DNA from 4 places in the Vibrio sp. D173a genome. Region 1 is predicted to be linked to each of the others. Evidence: predicted binding sites of a transcription regulator. Region 1 holds the regulator's gene; each other region holds the start of a gene.
The links. Region 1 encodes MetJ, which represses methionine synthesis genes. Its sites were predicted from a motif close to TTAGACNTNTANANGTCTAA; they were not measured.
Positions count from the first base shown of each region.

Region 2: the regulator MetJ is predicted to act here: its motif matches at 2,311-2,330, upstream of metK (methionine adenosyltransferase).
Region 3: the regulator MetJ is predicted to act here: its motif matches at 1,429-1,448, upstream of metA (homoserine O-succinyltransferase).
Region 4: the regulator MetJ is predicted to act here: its motif matches at 2,103-2,122, upstream of metH (methionine synthase).

Region 1 is NZ_JAHGAH010000324.1:1,922-6,308, forward strand. Features, by position in the region: gene KIV40_RS25170 (malic enzyme-like NAD(P)-binding protein) at 1-746, shown strand, start outside; gene metJ (met regulon transcriptional regulator MetJ) at 857-1,177, opposite strand; gene KIV40_RS25180 (O-succinylhomoserine (thiol)-lyase) at 1,407-2,567, shown strand; gene KIV40_RS25185 (bifunctional aspartate kinase/homoserine dehydrogenase II) at 2,584-4,387, shown strand, end outside.
Region 2 is NZ_JAHGAH010000075.1:22-4,408, forward strand. Features, by position in the region: gene tkt (transketolase) at 33-2,042, opposite strand; gene metK (methionine adenosyltransferase) at 2,410-3,564, shown strand; gene KIV40_RS08805 (DUF2189 domain-containing protein) at 3,846-4,387, shown strand, end outside.
Region 3 is NZ_JAHGAH010000022.1:113-4,499, forward strand. Features, by position in the region: partial or broken gene KIV40_RS03465 (type IV pilus biogenesis/stability protein PilW) at 75-311, opposite strand; gene metA (homoserine O-succinyltransferase) at 461-1,402, opposite strand; gene KIV40_RS03475 (hypothetical protein) at 2,569-2,970, shown strand; gene KIV40_RS03480 (GNAT family N-acetyltransferase) at 2,970-3,467, shown strand; gene KIV40_RS35580 (hypothetical protein) at 4,114-4,263, opposite strand.
Region 4 is NZ_JAHGAH010000128.1:68,529-72,915, forward strand. Features, by position in the region: gene metH (methionine synthase) at 1-2,054, opposite strand, end outside; gene KIV40_RS14325 (sodium:proton antiporter) at 2,244-3,569, shown strand.

The sequences.
Region 1 (4,387 bases):
TCGTAACCGCTGCGGGTATGTTGAACGCAATCGAGCTGCAAGGTAAGAAGCTAGAAGAATCAACCATCGTTTGTCTTGGTGCTGGAGCTGCGGCCGTGGCATGTATGGAGCTGTTGATCAAATGTGGCGCAATGCGTGAGAAGATCTACATGCTGGATCGTAAAGGGGTGATCCATACACGTCGTGACGACCTAAACGAATACAAACAACTATTCGCAAACAACACAGATAAGCGTACGCTGGAAGATGTGATTGAAGGTGCGGATTTGTTCTTGGGCGTATCGGGTCCAAATCTGCTTCCTGCAGAAGCATTGAAGCTAATGGCTGATAAGCCAGTTGTGTTCGCATGTTCAAACCCAGATCCAGAAATCAAACCTGAACTGGCTCATGAAGTGCGTGATGACTTGATCATGGGTACAGGTCGTAGTGATTACCCGAACCAAGTAAACAACGTATTGTGTTTCCCATTCATCTTCCGTGGTGCATTGGATGTTCGTGCAAGTGAAATCAACGATGAGATGAAGCTAGCGGCAGTTGATGCGATTCGTGAACTAGCGAAAGAGCCAGTACCAGAAGCGGTATTGAAAGCGGCTGGCGTAGATAAGCTAGAGTTTGGCTCTGACTACATCATTCCAAAACCAATGGACCCACGTCTACTACCACGTGTCGCAAAAGCGGTTGCTCAAGCTGCTGTTGATTCAGGTGTGGCACGTATTGAAATGCCAGAAAACTACATGGCTGAGTAAGCCAGAGTCTTTTCTGACGACAAACAAAAAGGGACGCGATGGCGTCCCTTTTTAGTTTGGTCGAAGCTACCCCCGGTGCAGCTTTACAATGTTGACGAATTTGTAAGCAATTATTCTTCGTCAAACGCTTCGAATTCGATGCCCATTGCCGTCATCAGCGCTTTTGCTTCTGTAGGAATATCATCTGGACGGTCTTTACGAAGGTCTTCGTCAGTTGGCAGTGGTTGACCTGTGTAAGCGTGTAGGAACGCTTCACATAGTAGTTCACTGTTAGTCGCATGGCGTAAGTTGTTGATCTGGCGGCGAGTTCGCTCATCAGTCAGCACTTTTAAAACTTTTAGCGGGATAGAGACGGTAATCTTTTTTACTTGTTCGCTTTTTTTACCGTGCTCAGCATACGGGCTAATGTATTCGCCATTCCAGTCAGCCATTGCGCACCTTCATTAATGTAATAAGTTAGAAAAATAAATATAGGTGCTGATTTTAGCTGCATTTACCGCCATAAGCAAAGACATATAGACGTCTAGAAGTGTTGACGTCTTATTTTTAGACAAGTAAAGTGAGGTTAATAGTTAGGGAAGCGTATTAATCAATTGAACAATACAAGCTAGATATAGCGCATTCCCATTTAGATGTCACCACCCGTGAAAGGATACACTCATGAGCACCCGTAAGCCTGCAACCATTGCTGTACGCACTGGTATCGAGTCAGACAGTCAATACCACGCTGTTGTACCACCAATCTACCTTTCGACTAACTATGGCTTCCCAGCGTTTGGTGAAGTCCCACAATATGATTACACCCGTTCTGGTAACCCTAACCGAGGTTTGCTCGAGCAAGCGTTGTATGAGCTTGAATCAGGCAAAGGTGCGGTTGTCACTAACTGCGGTACATCAGCGCTAAACCTTTGGGTATCGGCATTTCTTGGTCCTGATGACTTAATTGTTGCACCACACGATTGTTACGGCGGTACTTATCGTCTTTTCAATACTCGTGCGAACAAGGGTGATTTTAAAGTGCAGTTTGTCGATCAGTCGGATCAGCAAGCTTTGGATGCGGCGATTGCGAAAAAGCCAAAGCTTATCTTGCTAGAAACACCGTCTAACCCGCTTGTGCGCGTGGTCGATATTGCCGCTGTGTGTGAAAAGGCAAAACAAGTCGGCGCACTGGTTGCCGTGGACAATACCTTTTTGACACCTGTGTACCAAAAGCCTTTGGAGCTAGGTGCGGATTTTGTTATCCACTCAACGACGAAATACATTAATGGTCACTCAGATGTAATTGGTGGCGTGGTGATCACCAAGACTGAAGAGCATGCTGAAGAACTGGCATGGTGGGGTAACTGCATTGGTGCAACGGGTACGCCATTCGACAGCTTCATGACACTTCGAGGAATTCGTACGTTGGGTGCACGAATGCGAGTTCACGAAGAAAGCTCTCAGCAAGTGTTAGCGTATTTGCAAACGCAATCTTTGGTGGCGAAGATCTATCATCCAAGTTTGCCAGAGCATCCAGGTCATGACATCGCGAAGAAGCAACAGTCGGGCTTTGGTTCTATGCTGAGCTTTGAGTTTGCTGGCTCATTTGATCAGCTAAAAGTGTTTGTTAAAGAACTTGAACTCTTTTCTCTTGCAGAATCGCTAGGTGGCGTAGAAAGCTTGATTTGCCACCCCGCTTCAATGACGCATCGTGCTATGGGTGAAGAAGCACTGGCTGAAGCAGGTGTCTCTCAACAGTTACTGCGTTTATCTGTTGGCTTAGAAGATGCGCAAGATCTGATTGCCGATCTTGAGCAAGCATTCGCGAAAGCAGCACAGTAATTGGGAGAGGAAGGTCATGAGTGTACAACGTCAGCTGCATAAATTTGGCGGCAGCAGCTTAGCGAACCCCGAGTGCTACCAGCGCGTGGTAACTATTCTTAAAGAGTATTCGGCAGAAAATGACTTGGTGGTGGTCTCTGCGGCAGGGAAAACCACCAACCGCTTGATCGAGTTTTTAGAAGGCTTAGATAAAGATGGCCGCATTGCCCATGAAGCCTTGCAGAGCTTGCGACAGTTCCAAACTGAATTGGTAGAAGCTTTACTAGAAGGTGAAGTTCAAGCGCAACTGCTTGCTTCTCTTCAAGATGAATTCAGTACCTTGGCAGAGTTAACAGCGCCACTAACCGAAACACAAAAAGCGGCGGTTTTAGGTCATGGCGAAGTATGGTCCTCACGCTTACTGGCTGCGCTGTTATCACAGCAGGATCTGCCAGCAGTAGCGCAAGATTCACGTGTCTTTCTGCGTGCGGAAGCTGGCACACAGCCAGAGGTTGATCGTGCTCGTTCATATGTATTGATTAAAGAAGCGTTGGCTCAACACAGCCATAAACGCGTCATTATTACTGGCTTTATGGCGCAAAACGAAGCGGGTGAGACAGTATTGCTTGGACGCAATGGTTCAGACTACTCAGCAACCGTGATTGGTGCTTTAGCTGAAGTTAATTCGGTGACCATCTGGAGTGACGTGGCTGGCGTTTACAGCGCAGATCCTCGTTTGGTATCGGATGCTTGCCTGCTCCCTCTATTGCGCTTGGATGAAGCGAGTGAGCTGGCTCGTCTTGCTGCGCCGGTGTTACACAGTCGTACACTTCAGCCTGTGGCTCAAAGCGCGATGGATTTGAACCTAAAATGCAGCTACCAGCCAGAGTCTGGCTCAACACGAATCGAACGTGTATTGGCATCCGGCCGCGGTGCAAAAATCATTACCTCTCTTGATGAAGTGCTATTGGTGCAGCTGTCTTTTATCCATGGTCACGATTTTGAGCGAGCGCAGAAAGAAGTTCTGCAGGCGCTAAAACGTGCTCAATTGGAGCCTTTAGCATTCGAAGCACAAGAAGATCAGCAGACCTTACGTTTAGCCTACACCGCAGAGATTGCTGGCGGCGCATTAACCTATCTGCAAGAGTTGGCCGTTGAAGCGGAAATCAAACTGAAAGAAGGCTATTCACTACTGGCTGCCGTCGGTGCCGGTGTGACGAAAAATGCGAATCACTGCTTTGGTTTTTATCAGCAATTGAAACACGCTCCGGTGGAGTTTATTTCAGAGACGGAATCTGGCTTGAGTTTGGTCGCCGTGTTGCGTCGCGCTGAAGTCGAAGAGCTAGTACAAAGTATTCATAGCCAATTGTTTCAAGCGCAGAAGCGCGTAGCGGTGGCTTTGTGTGGAAAAGGCAATATTGGGTCAAGTTGGTTATCACTGTTCGCAGAGCAAAAAGAAGAGCTCGAAAAACGTCACGGCATGAGCTTTGACTTGGTAGCGGTTGTCGACAGCCAAACGTACTGGTTTGATGAAAACGGTATTGATGCCGCGACGGTTGCTCAGCGTTTTGATGACGAAAGCACTGAGAATGATGGCAACTGGCTGGCAAAGCTTGGTGCGATACAAAACTTTGATGAAGCCGTGGTACTGGATGTTACGGCAAGTAAAGAGCTGGCGACACGTTATGTGGAAATCGCACAGCAAGGCATTCACCTAATTTCGGCGAACAAAGTAGCAGGTTCGGCGGACAGTCAGTACTACCATCAAGTACAAGACGCGTTTGCTAAAATTGGCCGCCATTGGTTGTACAATGCGACCGTTGGTGCAGGACTACCAATCA
Region 2 (4,387 bases), on a different contig from region 1:
TAACGCTCGGTTTTTCTTTTATCTTCGTAAGCTTACGCTAGCAGTTCTTTTGCTGTGTTCACTACGTTTTCTACAGTGAAACCAAACATTTCGAACAGTTGGTCAGCTGGTGCAGATTCACCGAATGTTGTCATACCGATGATGCGACCGTCGAAGCCAACGTACTTGTACCAGAAGTCAGCAATGCCCGCTTCTACAGCGATACGTGCCGTTACGTCTGATGGCAGTACTGATTCACGGTAAGCCGCGTCTTGCTTGTCGAATGCATCTGTTGATGGCATTGAAACAACGCGTACTTGCTTACCTTCAGCGGTTAGTTGCTCAGCCGCTTTCACTGCTAGTTCAACTTCAGAACCTGTCGCAATAAGGATTAGCTCAGGCTTGCCATCGCTGTCTTTCAGGATGTAAGCACCTTTCGCGATGTCTGCAACTTGCTCAGCAGTACGTTCTTGTTGCGCTAGGTTTTGACGAGAGAAGATAAGCGCCGATGGGCCATCTTTACGTTCGATCGCTAGTTTCCATGCTACTGCAGACTCAACTTGGTCACATGGACGCCATGTGCTCATGTTTGGAGTCAGACGTAGAGATGCCATTTGCTCAACTGGTTGGTGAGTTGGACCATCTTCGCCAAGACCGATAGAGTCGTGCGTGTAAACTTGGATGTTCTGAATCTTCATCAGAGCAGCCATACGCATAGCGTTACGTGCGTATTCCATGAACATTAGGAATGTTGCGCCGTAAGGAACAAAACCGCCGTGTAGCGCGATACCGTTCATGATCGCTGTCATACCGAATTCACGTACACCGTAGTGGATGTAGTTACCAGAGAAGTCGTTCGCTTCTAGAGACTTAGAACCAGACCACATGGTTAGGTTAGAAGGCGCTAGGTCAGCAGAGCCGCCCATAAATTCTGGAAGCATTTGACCAAACGCTTCTAATGCGTTTTGAGATGCTTTACGTGATGCGATGTTCGCTGGGTTTGCTTGAAGGTCAGCAATGATTTGGTTTGCTTTCTCTTCCCACTCAGCTGGAAGTTCGCCGTTTAGACGACGTTTAAGCTCTGCTGCTTCTGCTGGGTAAGCCGCTGCGTATGCTTCAAACTTAGCATTCCAAGCCGCTTCTTTTTCAGAACCTGCCGCTTTAGCATCCCACTCAGCGTATACGTCTGCAGGGATTTCAAATGCTGGGTGTTCCCAACCTAGGAATTCACGCGCTGCTGCGATTTCTTCCGCACCTAGTGGCGCACCGTGACAGTCGTGAGAACCAGCTTTGTTTGGAGAACCAAAACCGATGATAGTTTTAGTACAGATAAGTGTAGGGCGTGGATCTGCTTTTGCCGCTTCGATTGCTGCATTGATCGCTTCAGAATCGTGACCATCTACAGCAGGGATTACGTGCCAGCCGTAAGATTCAAAACGCTTAGGCGTGTCGTCAGAGAACCAGCCTTCAACGTGACCGTCGATAGAGATGCCGTTGTCATCCCAGAATGCGATAAGTTTGCCAAGGCCTAGTGTACCTGCAAGAGAACATGCCTCGTGAGAGATACCTTCCATCAGACAGCCATCACCCATGAACACGTAAGTGAAGTGGTCAACGATGTCGTGGCCTTCTTTGTTGAACTGAGCCGCAAGTGCTTTCTCAGCCATCGCCATACCAACAGCGTTAGTGATGCCTTGACCTAGAGGACCCGTTGTTGTCTCGATACCAGGTGCGTAGCCGTACTCTGGGTGACCAGGAGTCTTAGAGTGAAGCTGACGGAAGTTCTTAAGATCGTCGATAGACAGCTCGTAACCGCTCAGGTGCAGTAGAGAGTAAATCAGCATAGAGCCGTGGCCGTTAGACAGTACGAAACGGTCGCGGTCAGCCCACTCTGGGTTAGCTGGGTTGTGGTTTAGGTGAGAACGCCAAAGAACTTCAGCGATATCAGCCATACCCATAGGTGCGCCTGGGTGGCCAGAGTTAGCTTGTTGAACACCATCCATGCTAAGAGCACGGATTGCATTTGCGAGCTCTTTGTTTGAAAGAACGTTACGAGAAGACATGTCTGCTCCTGAGTGCATTAAGCGAATTGATAAAGGAATGTGGGCACATTAACCAAGAGTACTGGGTATAAAAGTGCGGGCAACATTCTCTCAAAGCCAAAATCCGACTGCAAACGTTTACTCACCATTTTTGAGGTTTTAACTCAATCTTTTCGCACTTAATGGACAATTTATTAAAAATTCACCCCATCAAAAGCAAACGATTGGGTAATAAGCTAGACAAATTCAAATAGAAAAAGAGCTTGTAATTCGACCGTGGGAAATTAAAATAGACGTCTAGATGTAGAAACACCTACAAACTGTATTGTATTTTTCGTGGCAAGCTTGCGTTAGTTAGCCATGAGTAAACCTTAAGATTGGAGCTATCATGGCTAAGCACCTGTTCACTTCTGAGTCGGTATCAGAAGGTCATCCAGATAAAATCGCAGACCAAATCTCTGACGCAGTTCTTGATGCAATTCTTGAGCAAGACCCAAAAGCACGTGTTGCTTGTGAGACTTACGTTAAAACCGGCATGGTTATGGTTGGTGGCGAAGTAACGACTTCTGCATGGGTTGATATCGAAGAAATCACTCGTGAAACTGTTCGTGAAATTGGTTACGTTCACTCTGATATGGGCTTTGATGCGAACTCGTGTGCGGTTCTAAACACCATCGGTAAGCAATCTCCAGACATCAACCAAGGTGTTGATAAAGCAGACCCTAAAGAGCAAGGTGCGGGCGACCAAGGCATCATGTTTGGTTACGCAACGAACGAAACTGAAATCCTAATGCCAGCTCCAATTACTTACTCTCACCGTCTTGTTCAAAAACAAGCTGAAGTTCGTAAGAGCGGTAAACTAGATTTCCTTCGCCCAGATGCGAAATCTCAAGTAACGTTCCAATACGACCAAGGTAAGATTGTCGGTATCGATGCTGTTGTTCTTTCAACTCAGCACTGCGATTCAGTAACAACACCTGACCTACGTGAAGCAGTAATGGAAGAGATCATCAAGCCAGTATTGCCTTCAGAGTGGATCACTAAAGACACGAACTTCTTCATCAACCCAACCGGTCGTTTTGTTATCGGTGGACCAATGGGTGACTGTGGTCTAACTGGTCGTAAAATCATCGTAGATACTTACGGCGGTGCAGCTCGTCACGGTGGCGGTGCATTCTCTGGTAAAGATCCATCGAAAGTAGACCGCTCAGCAGCTTACGCAGCACGTTATGTAGCGAAAAACATCGTAGCAGCTGGCATGGCTGACCGTTGTGAAATCCAACTTTCTTACGCAATCGGTGTTGCTGATCCAACGTCTATCATGGTTGAAACGTTTGGTACTGAGAAAGTATCACACGACATCATCATTGAAGCAGTTCGTCAATTCTTCGACCTACGTCCATACGGGCTACAAGAAATGCTTAACCTGCTGCAACCAATCTACAAGCAGACAGCAGCATACGGTCACTTCGGTCGCGAAGAATTCCCATGGGAAGCGACTGATAAAGCTGAACTTCTACGTGATTTCGCTGGCATCAAGTAATCGATCCACGCAAGAATCGATAAAGCCCTCGCCTCTGGCGGGGGCTTTTTGTTTCTCCCCTTCCTCTTCTCCCTTATTTGTTCTGTGAACAAAAATTCCGCAATTATTTGTAAATTGCCTCATCTCCGCCAATAGTTAACATAATGTTAAATCCACTTTTCGATGCATATAACGTAAAGAAATATGATGCAGGCTCACGTGGCTAAAAGAGTTATGAAAAACGTCAGCCGAACATCTTTTATGGCCTAGGTGCCACCGCGGGACTAAATCAAGGAGGAGTTATGCCTCGTACCGTGAATCCATCCGACTTCCAAAATAAACGAAAGGAAGTCCCAGATAACGAATACGCCAGAACCATTCCATGCAACACTGTGAATCTTTCTGCACCATTTCATTGGCTCGCACTGGGTCTGCATGACTTCGTTCGCATGCCAATTATTAGTGCCTTTTACGGCATCTGCTTCATGGCCGCTGCGATTGGTATCGTGCTTCTGGTTCAATGGCAAGGCACGCACCTTGTCGTAATGCCGAGCTTGATTGTTTACATGCTAATCGGTCCATTTCTAGCACTTGGCTTATATGACGCAAGCTGGGAAAGAGAGCGTGGGCACAAACCAAGCTTGTTCCACTCAATGAAAGCCATTGGGCGTAACTCGACCTCTCAATGGGCATTCGCCGTATTGCTCGCAGTGTGTATGATTTTCTGGATGCGAATTGCTGCACTGCTTCATGCTCTATACCCTTCTGTACAAGGTGCTCCGCTGACTGAATTCTTACCTTTCTTAGTTATTGGTTCACTCGTTGGTTTTGTCTTGGCTTGCGT
Region 3 (4,387 bases), on a different contig from region 1:
TGTTCCAGTATTTTTAGGTACTATACAAACAGATCAATCACTTAAAGTCATGTCCGAAAATTGGGGGCCACTTCTGAGAGCTGAGCTCGGTAATAGCTTGGCGCGTGGGTGAGGGCTTGCTGGAGATTGTCGTGCGCTCTGATCATGCTACCGCTTTCCAAGTAACCTAAGCCTAGAGCGATTCGAGACTCTGCCATTGAGACAGGATCTGCTTTGACGACAGGGCTGTTGCCTTCTTCATTAACGGTTACACACCCCACCAAGCCTAATTGACTTGCTAATACCAACGTACTGAGTTTTCCAAACTTCATATCCATGCACCACATCCCTGATTCACAAAGCATGATATGAATTCCGATGCAAAAGCCTAACGAGGATAAAACACTATGCGATCAGGTTGGCAAACTGACGTAAAAAAGCCGCCAGTTGGCGGCTTAGTTCACACTCTAAAATCAGGGAGTTAGTCGTCTTTTGTGAACGCATCCTCGCTGAAATGATCCAGGTCATACGGCGTTTGTTGGTAAACACAGTAGTTAAGCCAGTTAGAAAACAGCAGGTGTCCATGACTTCGCCAACTTGCGCATGGTGGGTTATCCGGATTGTTATTTGGGTAATAGTTGATTGGAATTGCTGGCTCCATACCTTCACCTAGGTCACGAATATACTCGTTGTGTAATGTGTGTGAGTCGTATTCCGGGTGACCAGTAACAAACACATTCCTTTTGTCTTTTGTTGTTGCCAGGTAGGTACCAGCAACATCAGAAGTCGCGAGGATATCAAGGTCAGTGTGTTCTTCTAAAAACTCAGGCGAAAAATCAGCGTAACGTGAGTGTGGTGCTAGGAAGGTATCATCAAAGCCACGCAAAAGAGGGTGGTATTGATGATGGATCTTGTGATGGTAGACCCCCGATAGCTTCTCTTTACGTGTTTTCTTTGGCAAGTTATACAGCAGCTTCAACCCCGCTTGTGCCGCCCAGCACACGTACAGTGTTGAAGTGACGTGATGTTTTGCCCACTCCATAATGGTTTTTAAGTGATCCCAATAAATCACATCTTCAAACTGAACCAAACCCAATGGCGCACCTGTAATAATGAGTCCATCGAAGTTTTTACCTTTCACCATCTCAAACTGACGATAAAACGTATCTAGGTGCTCTGTTGGCGTATTCTTACTTGGTCGGTTATCGATTCGTAGCAGCTCCACATTCACTTGAAGAGGGCTGTTAGAAAGTAGGCGCAGAAACTGAGTTTCTGTCTCAATCTTCTTTGGCATCAAATTGAGAATAAGCACTCGCAATGGACGGATTTCCTGACTTGCCGCTCGACTTTCGCTCATCACAAAGATGTTCTCTGTCCTTAATACATCGCTAGCGGGTAACTGATCTGGAATTCTAATTGGCACGGCTTTCTCTCCCTAAGCTTTACTTTTTAGACGTCTATACATCTAAAGCTACCCCAATTGCCTACGGATGTCGATACGAAATGTGACTTTGAACTCGATTTCTTTCCAAATGGCTAGCACATCTAAAGTTTTAATATTTTGAACATATAGCCAGTCAACAAAATATAACACTTATAGATATTTTATTGTCCTCATCTCTTTTATTAGGAAATCATGAAAAGAGCGCTGATTTTTAATAATTATAAATATATTTTTTATCTTCGTAATTGTACTTATATTCCAAGAGTTAATCTGATATTTTTCATTGTAAAGATTTGTTACAGTTTTATTTCACTTTTATGGAGTGCCGTGTTTTTTAAAACATATTTAATTGAGTTAATTAACTGAGTTCTATTGAAATAATAAGTTTTATAAATTAGAGTTCATGCACCATTAAACGAGGGTGGTGATTTCGTTGTGCTTTCAAGTGGAAGTCCTAGGTAATCGTTTCTTCGTTTGTGGTTAAGGTATTGTTTTAATTTTGGTTTGTATGGATTTGTATGATGTTGTCTTTAGAGTATTACAGCATGTTGTTTTATTGGGCCTGTAATCTTTAAATCATATCAGTGAACTCTATTAACCTTATTAAAATTAAGATTTATGAGAGTTTCATAAGTCATGTATATTGCCGAACCGATTGAATAATTAATATTAGAATAAAGTTATATTAAGTACCGTATGCATCATTCATTAACTCGTCAGTTGTTAGTGGTAAGGTTTATTAAAGATGGTGGCAAGGATATTAAAAATAATATAACCAACTATCCTTGTTGATGCAGTTAAAAATCATCTTGTTGACGTGGACCTAAAAAAGCCCAGCATTATGCTGGGCTTTTTTTATGTGTGTAATTACCCGAGCGAGCATTTACCGAAGTGAATGGTCCAGTTAACAACACGGCAGCGTGAGCCGATACTTTTCTGGTTGCATGGAAAACCCAATCAGCAGGATGTGATTACGGCAAGATTTCTGAGTACATTTTTGTGTAACGGATATGGTAGCGTTTGAAGACGATTATGAGATCGAGTTAGTATAAATTTTGAGCCCAAATACTAATAAAGAGACTCATCGGCTCGCCAGCACGTCTGTTAGTGCGTTGTTTGGCTCATTACCGTCAGTGGAGGACATTATGTTTGGCATGTTTAAAAGAAAAGAGACCATTCAGAGCATCGCACATCAGGTGCCTATCGTGTTACTTAGAGAGTTTGGTGATAAAGACGTTTACCTACCGGATGAAGTAGACAAAGCGTTGACTGAACTTGGTCACGATAAACTGAAAGACAAGGCGCGTTATCAATACGCTTACGGCATGTTTACGAGCTTGGCGAGTTATGAGCAGTTAGGTTTAACCGAAGAGTTAGGCAATTACGGCTATTTCCAGAGAGAGGTAGGTAAAATGCTGCTTAACACTCCAGAGCCGATCGATATGCACATCTACTTCGAGCTTGCGCAGCAGCATCGTTTTAGCCAGCCCAGTTCTGATGTAGCAGGTGAGGCCAGTGTTGTTGATAGCGTGGATGGGGGCTACTAGTGACAGAGCAAACCTTCCAAATTCACTTTCTTGCAGATTTTCCAGATGAGTCTTACGTCATTGCACGTTGGTACTTTGAAGAGTGGGCTTATACCGTCCCTGGTGTTACGCCCGCTCAAGTTCATGAAAAAGTCTTGCTTAAGGCCAACAGCCGACACGAATTTCCACTCGCATTTGTTGTTCATGATGAAAACAATAAGCTTGTCGCGACCGCAGAACTTAAGATCAGAGAGAACATCGACTTCCCAGAATACGAACATTGGTTAGGTGGTGTATATGTAGAGGATTCAGCTCGGGGTAAAGGCTATGCTGCGGCGCTAGTGGCCCGTGCTCAAAACCATGTTGCTCAGCTTGGTATTCCCAAACTGTTCCTACAATGCGAACAACATAATGAAGCTTTATATTGGAAATATGGCTTTCGCCCTTTACATCACGCTCTACATAACGGCATTCAAACTACCATTATGGTTTGGCAGTCATCACAGTTAGATTTTTAAATCATCGTTTCTCTCTTTTAGCGCAATTTAAATACCCTATGAGCGCCTGAGTGCATATCTTGGCGTTGATCAAAAATGTGCCACTTTTTGTCTCGCTTTTATTCAACTTGTTCAATACTCATTTGAAGTTCAGTGTCGAGTTTTGGAATCAAGATCATGGAGAGCGATATGAGAAAGTGTCTCAGCGCGATCACGCTTTTAGGGTTAGTCGCGTGCAGCCTGTCAGATGATATTTACATGGAAGGTAGAACACTTTACTTCAATGGAGAGATAAGTACAGAAAAGGTTAGAGAAGCCATAGAGCTTGCTAATGTTCAGCCGGACGGTGTTGTTGCACTGATGATAGACAGTGATTCTGGCGAATACCGACCAGCCATGGAGCTTGGTCGATGGCTTTACAATAATCAAGTTCATCTCATTGTTAATGGCACGTGTGCGTCTGCTTGTGCTAATTATGTGCTTACTGCTGCGCCAAGTACTTTGGTGATGAAAGGTTCAGAAGTGTTGTGGTTCGGCGGTGCGCTGAAAGATGAATGGGACACTGATGGCTTCGACCAAGAAGAACTTGAACAATGGCAGCAGTCACTGACCTTATGGCGACAACATGAAGATGCGTTTTTTGCCTTGGTCGCTGTGAATCCAAAGATCACCATGTTTGGGCACCTAAATAAGCGCGAGAAGTTGCAAAAGGCTGGATGCGATACGAGCAAAGCGGCTTGGATGTACCACATTGATGACATGCAAAAGTTGGGGCTGAATAATATCGTTTATGCGGATCCAGAATCTTTGTTAGCAGCTCGAACGGATACGTCTGCCTGTGTGATTAACTTGGAAGAGACTGACCTTTAATCACGATTATTACGCTGGCGTAAATGTGAGTTGCATCACTTTTTATAGCGCACTAGCGGATTTTGATTATA
Region 4 (4,387 bases), on a different contig from region 1:
AGGCGAGCTTCTTCGGTATCTTCGACAATGAACTCCGTAATGCCTTTAACCAGCGCATGCTCTAGACGTTTTTCTACCGTCCAAGTACGCCACTCTAGTGCAGAAGCATCTTCTTCTTTGCCGACACCCTTTCCGGCGTATTCTGCCGCGATATCAAGTAGTCGCTCGGTCGAATCATCACGGCGGTTAAGAACCACGTCTTCTACCGCCTCACACAGCTTATCAGGAACGTTATCGTAAATTTCTAACTGACCCGCGTTCACGATGCCCATGTCCATACCATTTTTAAAACAGTGGTATAGAAACACCGCGTGAATAGCTTCACGAACGTAGTTATTGCCGCGGAATGAGAAGGAAACGTTCGAGACACCACCGGAGATCATCGCGTGAGGCAAGTCGCGCTTAATGTCTGCAACCGCTTCGATGAAATCCACAGCGTAGTTGTTGTGCTCTTCGATACCCGTCGCAACTGCAAAGATGTTCGGGTCAAAGATGATGTCTTCTGGTGGGAAGCCGACTTCATCAACCAAGATACGGTAAGCGTTGGTACAGATTTCGAGCTTACGTTCACGTGTTTCTGCCTGACCAACTTCGTCGAACGCCATAACGATAACTGCAGCACCATAGCGACGAATCAGTTTTGCTTGCTCAACAAACTTCTCTTTACCTTCTTTCAAAGAGATGGAGTTTACGATGCCCTTGCCTTGAATACACTTCAGGCCCGCCTCAATAACCTCCCATTTAGAAGAGTCGACCATGATAGGCACTTTGGAGATCTCTGGCTCAGAGGCACATAGGTTGAGGAAGCGAACCATACAGGCTTCTGCATCCAACATGCCTTCATCCATGTTGATGTCGATGATCTGAGCGCCGTTCTCAACTTGCTGACGGGCGACCTCTAGCGCTTCATCGTAGAGCTCTTCTTTGATCAGACGCTTAAATCGAGCAGAACCAGTTACGTTAGTGCGCTCACCCACGTTGATAAACAACGTCTCTTTTTCAATCGTAAGAGGCTCAAGACCGGATAAACGACACGCAACCGTAAGCTCAGGCAGATCACGAGGTTTCACGCCTTCAACTGCCATTGCCATATGGCGAATATGCTCTGGCGTGGTACCACAACAACCACCAATTAGGTTGAGGAAACCACTCTCCGCCCACTCTTTAACGTGTTCCGCCATATCTTCAGGTGAAAGGTCATACTCACCAAACGCATTCGGTAGACCCGCATTTGGGTGAGTAGAAACAAAAGATTCAGAAATACGAGAAAGCTCTTCTACGTATGGGCGTAGTTCGTCAGGACCTAGCGCACAATTCAAACCAAATGAAATCGGATTAACATGACGAAGAGAGTTATAGAAGGCTTCCGTTGTTTGACCAGAAAGCGTACGTCCAGAAGCATCGGTAATGGTACCGGAGATCATCACTGGTAACTCGATACCTAGTTCTTCGAAAACACTATCAACCGCGAAGGCACAAGCTTTAGCGTTAAGCGTATCGAAGATGGTCTCGATCAGAATAAGATCAGAACCACCTTTTATCAGCGCTCGAGTGGATTCTGAATAAGCTTCAACAAGTTCATCGAAGCTGACGTTACGATAGCCCGGATCGTTTACATCAGGGGAGATAGAACAAGTACGGTTTGTTGGACCAAGCACACCCGCGACATAACGTGGACGCTCTGGCGTTTTTGCAGTCCACTCATCAGCGGCTTCACGCGCAAGCTTTGCAGCGGCATAGTTGATTTCCTCACTCAGGCTTTCCATCTCATAGTCAGCCATCGCGATCGTCGTCGCGTTAAAGGTGTTGGTCTCAAGAATATCAGCGCCAGCTTCTAAGTAAGCGCTGTGAATTTCCTTAATCAATTGAGGCTGAGTGAGCACCAATAAATCGTTGTTGCCTTTTAGATCACAATGCCAATCCGCAAAGCGCTCTCCTCGATAGTCTTGCTCTTCAAGTTTGTATCCCTGAATCATGGTGCCCATACCACCATCGATCAGCAAGATACGTTGCTTTAATTGAGCTTCAATCTGTTGTCTTACATTACTTCCCACAGTACAGCCTCATTCCTTTAGTTATCTCTCCATCCTATCACACAAATTAAAGGAGTCTAGACGTCTAAAATGCGAATTACTGATTATTTTGCCTCCGTCGAGTGACAAAATAATCTCGAAAAAATGTTTGCTATTTAGTCAACATCGTCCGAGAATTCCATTCATAAAATGTTACAAATAGAGAGCTCTATGTCGGTCTATCATACTTTATGTTTTCTATCTGCAGCCGCAATGGTTATTGCCTTTGTAAACAGTAAGATAGGAAAGATGCAAACCACCATCGCAATCACTGCCGGTTCGATGATTCTTTCACTCCTCATTCTAATCGCAGGCCAAAATGATTGGTTTCATCTCACCGAGATAGCAACCGAAACTGTGACCAGCATTAATTTTGAAGACTTTCTTCTCAAAGGCATCCTTGGATTCCTACTTTTTGCCGGTGGCTTGGGGATCAAGCTTCCTAACCTCAAAGACCAAAAGTGGGAAATCACTGTACTCGCTTTAGGCGCAACCCTCTTCTCAACCTTCTTCATTGGTTTTGTGCTTTACGGCTTCTGCCAAGTTATCGGTATTCAATTCGATCTTGTTTACTGCTTACTCTTCGGTGCGCTTATCTCTCCTACCGACCCGATTGCAGTTCTCGCCATTGTCAAAAAGCTTAATGCCCCAAGACGTATCTCGACACAGATAGAAGGTGAATCTCTGTTTAACGACGGATTTGGCCTCGTGATCTTCGTGACACTCTTCACCATCGCGTTCGGTACCGAAGCACCAACAGTAGGCAGCGTTACACATCTGTTTATTCAAGAAGCTATCGGAGGCATTGTTTACGGCTTCGTATTGGGTTTGATTTTCCACTACCTAATCAGCGCAACTGATGACCACTCAATGGAACTACTGCTTACTATTGGTGTTCCTACGGCTGGTTACGCATTTGCAGAATATCTTCACGTATCGGGACCGCTAGCAATGGTGGTGTCGGGCATCATGATTGGTAACTGGACGCGCTTTATTGGCTTCTCCAAAGAGAGTGAAGATCATCTAGACCACTTCTGGGAGCTAGTTGATGAATTCCTAAATGGCGTCTTGTTCCTACTGATCGGTATGTCGATGCTACTGTTCGAATTCCACAAAGAAGACTGGATTATGATGGCTATTTCAGTACCACTGGTGCTAACTGCTCGCTATCTCAGTGTATTCATCTCTTATATTGGCTTTAAGCGCTACAGAAAGTACAACCCATGGTCAGTGAAGATCCTTACTTGGGGTGGTCTGCGTGGTGGTCTTGCATTAGCAATGGCACTATCAATCCCTTCCGGTATCTTGGTTATTCCAGAGAAACTGATTGATGTAAAAGAGATCATCATGGTCATGACTTACTCTGTGGTAGTGTTCTCAATCCTTATTCAAGGCTCAACTATTACACCAATGATTGAGAAGGCAAAACAAGCAGAGAAAGAAATGGAAGCAGAAGGATCAGTTAAACCACAAGAAGCAAAAGCTTCTCAAGAATAAGTACTTTTATAATTATCAAAACTAGGCAGCCATTTGGCTGCCTTTTTTGTGCCTAAAGTCTAGAGTGTCTGCAAAAAACAACCTACCTTTAGTAACTACACGCAGCGCTTCTTAATCCATACTCATGCACATAGACCAATGTAACACTAAGAGCAGAGTCGCTAGTAACTTACCAAATTGAAAAGAAGAAGTACCTCCTCTCCATATAATAAAAACAACTCGGAGACTGAGCTGAGAATGAATTACGGAAGATAGGAGTCTTCAGGCTAAAGCCAACTCAGCAGAAATAAGTGAAGACGACTAGGCGAGAGCTATAGAGTTCATCTATTCAAACATAAAAATCTTTACTAGATAAAGATAAGACGTTCTAAATGAACAGATAAGTTTGCACCGATTACATACCAGCTAAGCTTTATCAGAAAATTAACAACAAAACATCGTCTCTTAGTATTCTCCTGAGTAAGAGAAATTGAATCGGGAACGCCTGAAGAAACGATTGACTAAGAGAAAACTCTTTGGAGATCTACTCCCTAAAAGGGAACTCATTATTCTCTAGAAAAGACGAAAAGCGGGGGTTCTAAATAAGAGGCGGAGCGGCTTGGACTCGTACACGAGCGGGACTCATTGGCCATAGAGCAATCACAAATACGAAAAGACCTCAGCATTTCTGCTGAGGTCTGTAATAAGTGGCTAGTCGGCGGGGACGCCTAGTTCGGGGTTGCGGGCAACCGGGACTCATTCCCTGAAAGGAAAATTATTATGCTCAAAAACGAAAAAACCCAGTCCGGAGACTGGGTTTCTAAATAAGTGACGGAGTG